DNA from 2 places in the Bacillus sp. LQ16 genome. Region 1 is predicted to be linked to the other one. Evidence: riboswitches for the same ligand, from Rfam matches in the RefSeq annotation. Region 1 holds a riboswitch; the other holds the start of a gene.

Region 1 (3,213 bases):
AATCGTTTGTGCTGTAACCGCCCCATCTAACGTTTGTGGTACGCCAAGTGCGACAAAAACTAGTGCCGCAATAAATGCGATAGGAAGAAACACTCTCGTTAACGCTCTCGTAAAATCAACGAAAAAGTTACCAAGTTCTTTTCCAGCAAGTCCTCTTATAAAAGCCATAACGAGCGCTAATGTCGTTGCTGGTGCCGCAAACATTAAAAATGTAATTCCGATTAATTGTGATAAATAAGATAAACCATTTTCACCGCTATAATGCTGTAAGTTTGTATCAGCCATAAAACTAATTGCTGTATTAAAAGCGAGCGTAGGCTCCATCCCTTCAATATGCGCTGGATTTAGTGGCAGCACACCTTGTAATCTGAAAATGAAGTATACGACAACGATCATAAATCCATTTAATAAAACTAATGATAATGCGTACTGTTTCCACGTTTGATTGTATGCTTTTACACCCGTAATTTTAAAAATAAGTTTTTCAAAAGGCCCGAATACTTTATCTAACGTTTTGCTACCTTGAAAAGCTTTTTCTAAATAAATCCCCGTTGGCTTTGCTACTAAAATAAACAAGAGCATTGTAATAATGACTGCAACCCAAATCATAATGAATAATTCCCCCTAATTAAAACTTCTCTGGATTTAATAATGCATACACTAAATACACTGTAATTGCTGCGACAATAACCGATAAGACAATCATCATGATTGCTTTCCTTCTTTCACAACTTTATCTGACCAACTTGCAAGACTTGCCATCGATGCAACTAATAAAATAAAAATCCCGACCATTACAACATCTAACATAACTATCCCTCTCTTCTTTTGTTAAAATTTACCATTTAAATATTAAAAAAGAACACTGAGCTCTACTCAGTGTTCAAAAAATGAACAACAAAAAGTAAACCTCCTCTCTAAACGCTTACGAGGTTAGCTGTCGGATTCGGGCCTAAAGAGTAGCCCTACTTTCAAAACTGAAAGATTCACCCCAAGTGACGATGCACAAAATTGGTTCCCCCGCTCCATTTCTGGAACTCAGCGATTTTAGGTTTTTTTGGAAATTTTATGAATGATTTATGAGAGTAAATATACTCCTCTATATTTCACTTGTAAAGGGGTAAATTACTGAAAATAATAATATTTACATTCATTTAAACGCTTACATTGAAGATTATTACTGTTATTTCATCTATTTTCTTTATTTCTCTTTTCTTTTCTTAAAAATGGCCTTTTAAATATGAAATAAAAAGAGCGAATGACATGAAGTGCATAGCTTGTTGCACTCAGCATTCGCTCTTTTTTATTCAACCTTTATTCTCCTCGTAAAAATGCACGTAAATTTCTCCCACGAATATAAACTTGTGTCAATTCTGCATGTAGCTGCTCATACTCGGTAATATCCATCTCTAAATACAAAGCATCTTTTGATGGTAATATAATATATGGCCCTGGAAAAAGGGGATCAATCTGGACCAATTCTTGAACTCGCTCTACCGATACTGCCCAACGATTTGCTATATCTCCAAGTAATAGTACCTTCATCATTTCTTCCCCCGCCCTATTCAAAAAATAAAAAAGAAATATTATCACAATTTGTAAACACGACAAACTTAGCTCCAATTGTTTCATAGAGCCTCGCTGGATATCGTTTATTCCTTGTAACAACAGTAATAGGTGCTTGAAAAGAAAAACGAATGTGTTCTGTGAAGAAACTAACGATTGGAAGCTCATCCCCTAGTAAAATGACCTTCTTAATACACTCACAAATACTAGTAAAATCCTGCTCCTTACTACAACTATAAGTCCAATCAAACCCACAATTCCTAACTTCAGCCGCTACCTCTTCATTTGCTGTAAAAATAACTAACTCATGTTGAAATGCAACTAGATCTCTTAAACTATTTACCTTACTTTCTTCTCCAACACAAATAAGTGTTAGTTCCATGTACCTCATCCTCCTTAGTATAAAAGAAATCAAACATAGATTGATATTCCCCTATACTAATCAGATCGATGAATTGATGTATCCATCATGGCACCGTCCTCTCTCAAGACGCTTACGAAGTTAGCTGTCGGATTCGGGCTTTGAGAGTAGCCCTACTTTCAAATTTGAAAGATTCACCCCTAGTGACACTGCACAAATTGGTTCCTCCGCTCCATATAATTGGACTCAGCGTTTACAAAAAAATATATTCTGGCTGATATATTACTCCTGTATTTTGAAAAAGTAAACAGAAAAAAAGCCAGTTATAAAACTGGCTTTTCACTTATCTATACACGCGTTCTATTCACTTTATACGCAAAATGATTCGTTGGTCCATGACCACTACCAATATTCAACGGCTCTTCAATTGCTATACTAATAAATCGTTTTGCTTCTTGAACAGCATCTTCAATTGAGTATCCTTTCGCAAGTCCTGCTGTAACCGCTGAAGCAAATGTGCACCCACTTCCGTGCGTTTGCTTTGAAGGAATTCGCTCGCTTCTAAACTCAATAAATTCTTCTCCATCAAAGAGGAAATCAATTACTTCATTACCTTGATATTCTGCATGTCCGCCCTTCATAAGCACATATTTAGCACCTAATTCGTGCAATACTTTTGCAGCTTCCTTACTATCTTCAACATTATGAATCTCCATCCCAGTTAACACTTCTGCTTCTGGAACATTCGGTGTTATAACGGTTGCTACTGGTAATAAATATTCTTTTAATGCATGAACTGCTTCTTGCTGTAATAATGATGCACCGCCTTTTGCGATCATAACGGGATCTAGCACAATATTATTCCAGCCAAATTTTTTAATTTGTTCTGCAACAATTTGAATTATTTCACTACTAAATAACATTCCTAGTTTCACTGCATCTGGTGTTAAATCCGTACCAATTGAATTCAGCTGTTCTGTAATACCTTCTAACGGAACAGGATATACCCCTTGAACGCCAAGCGTGTTTTGAGCAGTAATTGCCGTAATAGCCGTCATTCCGTATACACCAAGCTCTTGGAATGTTTTTAAATCTGCCTGAATTCCAGCACCGCCGCCGCTATCAGATCCTGCAATTGTTAAAGCTTTATTCACTTTCATCCCACTCATCCTTTTCTATCCAAAATAGCGATGATAAATCGTTTTTGCTTCGCTTATCTCTTTCGTTCCATGTACGAGCACACGGCCATCTTTAAAGGCTACTAACCTCTTGTCTTCAACAGAAAA
Region 2 (3,213 bases), 1.1 Mb from region 1:
ATTAATAACGAAAGAAGAGCGAACTTCTCCATTTGATGTCATTTTATTTTCAACAAAAGCGTATCACTTAAACGAGGCAATTCAAGATTTGAAGCCGTTTGTTGGCGAAAATACTGTAATCATTCCATTGTTAAATGGTATCGCTCATTTATCGCTATTACAAAAAGAATTCGGCGAAGAAAAAGTAATTGGCGGTTTATGCTTTATCGAGACGACGTTAAACGATCAAGGAGAAATTGTACAAACTAGCGCTGCCAACAGACTTGTGTTTGGAGAAATTAAGTCTCAAAATTCAGAGAGAGTAAAGCATATTTCTAAAGCATTTTCAGGTACGAAATCTAGTTTTGTTTTAAGTGAAAATATTACGCAAGATATGTGGCATAAATATTTATTTATTACTGTAATGTCAGGTGTGACAACGTTAATGCGTGCACCAATTGGACCAATCCGTGAAAGTGAAGGCGGCCGTGATTTTATCCGTAATGTGTTTGAGGAATCTGTACAAATCATGAGAGTATTAGGAGCTCCAGTAAAGGCTAATATTGCCCAGGAACATATGAAAACGATTGATAAAATTTCGTATGATATGAAGTCATCAATGCAACGTGATATGGAAAAGGGTTCGTTTATTGAAGGGAAGCACTTGCAAGGATATTTACTGGATGTAGCAGAGAAATTTTCTATAGCGGCACCATTATTAGAATCTATATATCAAAATTTAAAGGTGTACGAAGAGATGACCTTTAACAAATCTGTAATAGAATTAGATGTATGAAAAAATAAAAAAGATAGCAATATATAAGTGTATTGCTATCTTTTTTATTTTTTGTATGACAAATTATTTATTTCTTTTCGTTCTATCTGTCAAATTTATTTCCTGTTCACGTTTACCATATAACTGATTAATTTCATTTGCTACTGCATCTAAATATGAATCGGAAAAAATAGGCTTCTTTTCTTTAGACATATGGGTCTCCTTTGCGGATTTTTAATATTCATTATGTATATTTCTCAGCGGATTATGCGCAATCATTTTAATTTTTTTCTTATTAAAAATTTTTGTTTACTTTTTGAAAATAAAGGAGTATTATAATTCACAGTTTCAATTTTCTAAATCGCTGAAACCGCATGGTACGGGGGACCCGTTTTTACGGATTAGTACATAATCCGATGGGGTGAATCCTTGAAAAAGGTAGGGCTACTCATAGGCCCGAATCCGACAGCTAACCTCGTAAGCGTTATATTGAGAAGGAAGGTGGAGCTTGTGCGACAAAAAAAATAATGTCTACAAGTCTATTTCGCTATGGCTTGTAGACATTTTTTGTTTTCTGAAGAAATCGTTTACTGGCTGTAACAAGCAGAAAAGTTCGTACAAAATTATTGGAGAGTGGACAGCATTGGTTTCATCTATTAAAAGATTTTTAATTGGAAGACCGTTAAAATCAACAGAGCTTGGAGAACAAAAGCTTAATAAAACGAAAGCTTTAGCTATTTTATCTTCTGATGCATTGTCATCAGTTGCTTACGGTCCAGAGCAAATTTTAATTGCTTTAGCAGGTATGGGAGCGATCGCTTATTGGTATTCCATTCCGATCGCTGTTGGGGTATTAGTATTATTGACAGCCCTTATTTTATCTTATCGTCAAATTATTTTTGCTTATCCGCATGGCGGGGGAGCGTATGTTGTATCAAAAGAAAATTTAGGGATGAATCCAGGCTTAATTGCTGGAGGATCTTTATTAGTCGACTATATTTTAACTGTTGCGGTAAGTGTATCTGCAGGTACAGATGCGCTAACATCTGCTTTTCCTAGTTTACATGCACATAATGTAATCATTGCGATTATATTTGTTATATTTATTACGATCTTAAATTTAAGAGGAGTAACGGAATCAGCTTCTGTTTTAGCATATCCTGTTTATTTATTTGTTTTAGCCCTATTTATATTAATTGGTGTAGGCATATATAATATTTTGACTGGTCACGTTTCACCAACTTTACACACGCCGATCGGAACGCCGGTTGCGGGTATTAGTTTGTTTTTACTGTTAAGAGCATTTGCATCAGGTAGTTCTGCTTTAACAGGTGTTGAAGCAATTTCAAATGCAATTCCGAACTTTAAAGATCCTGCGCCAAACAATGCTGCAAAAACATTGCTTGCAATGGGTGCATTACTTGCTGTGTTATTTTCAGGAATTGTATTTTTAGCTTATTATTACGGAGTGACGCCGAGTAAAGAAGTAACAGTTGTTTCTCAAATTGCTGAACAAACATTTGGACGTAATTTCATGTACTATTTCATACAAGGTACAACAGCTTTAATATTAATTCTCGCAGCTAATACAGGCTATTCTGCATTTCCTTTATTAGCGGTTAACCTCGCAAAAGATAAATTCATACCGAGAATGTTTACGATTAGAGGAGACCGTCTAGGTTACTCAAACGGTATTATAATACTTGGAGTTGCTTCGATTATTTTAATTGTAGCTTTCCAAGGACAAACAGAACATTTAATTCCGTTATATGCAGTAGGTGTATTTATTCCATTTACACTTTCTCAAACAGGGATGGTATTAAAGTGGCTTCGTGAAAAACCTGAAGGATGGGCTTTAAAATTAACGGTTAATTTAATTGGTGCAGTTATTAGTTTTATCGTAATGAGCATGTTCTTTTTAACTAAATTTGCACAAGTTTGGTCGATTCTTATTTTCTTACCAGTTATTATCTTCTTATTCCATCGAATTAAGAAGCATTATGATGCAGTGGGTGATCAATTAAGTTTAAAAACTTGCGAGCCTCTTATTCCAATTGAGGGGAATGTAATTGTCGTTCCTGTAGCAGGTATGACGCATGTAGTAGAAAATTCATTGAACTATGCGAAATCTCTTTCTGCAGATCAAGTTATCGCTGTATATGTTGCTTTTGACAGAGAAGAGGAAAAGAAATTTGAAGAGAAATGGAAGGTGTGGCAACCTGAAGTAAGGCTTGTTACATTACATTCTCATTATAGAAGTATTATTCAGCCGTTAACGAAGTTCATTGATACAGTGCAATATAAGGCAAGTGAATCGAATTACCGCGTTACGGTCGTTATACCACAGTTCATTCCGAAAAAAGGTTGGCATAACATTCTTCATAATCAATCCAGTTTACTCATACGTGCGTATTTACTTTATAAAAGAAATGTTGTTATTACGACAGTTCCATATCATT

What was found. A riboswitch is a leader RNA that binds a small molecule or an ion and turns the genes downstream of it on or off. The one in region 1 is predicted to bind cyclic di-AMP.
Region 2: another riboswitch for cyclic di-AMP. It lies ahead of AC3EMB_RS09505 (APC family permease); the one in region 1 lies ahead of AC3EMB_RS03985 (hypothetical protein).

The regions. Positions count from the first base shown of each region.
Region 1 covers NZ_CM173491.1:786,828-790,040, reverse strand. Annotated here, with positions in the region: gene kdpA (potassium-transporting ATPase subunit KdpA) at 1-609, opposite strand, end outside; gene kdpF (K(+)-transporting ATPase subunit F) at 629-706, opposite strand; gene AC3EMB_RS04000 (SipW-dependent-type signal peptide-containing protein) at 706-810, opposite strand; cyclic di-AMP (ydaO/yuaA leader) riboswitch at 909-1,054, opposite strand; gene AC3EMB_RS03995 (hypothetical protein) at 1,189-1,311, opposite strand; gene AC3EMB_RS03990 (hypothetical protein) at 1,315-1,548, opposite strand; gene AC3EMB_RS03985 (hypothetical protein) at 1,562-1,948, opposite strand; cyclic di-AMP (ydaO/yuaA leader) riboswitch at 2,042-2,189, opposite strand; gene thiD (bifunctional hydroxymethylpyrimidine kinase/phosphomethylpyrimidine kinase) at 2,275-3,087, opposite strand; gene AC3EMB_RS03975 (thiazole biosynthesis adenylyltransferase ThiF) at 3,103-3,213, opposite strand, start outside.
Region 2 covers NZ_CM173491.1:1,862,478-1,865,690, forward strand. Annotated here, with positions in the region: gene panE (2-dehydropantoate 2-reductase) at 1-775, shown strand, start outside; gene AC3EMB_RS09500 (hypothetical protein) at 839-967, opposite strand; cyclic di-AMP (ydaO/yuaA leader) riboswitch at 1,107-1,253, shown strand; gene AC3EMB_RS09505 (APC family permease) at 1,398-3,213, shown strand, end outside.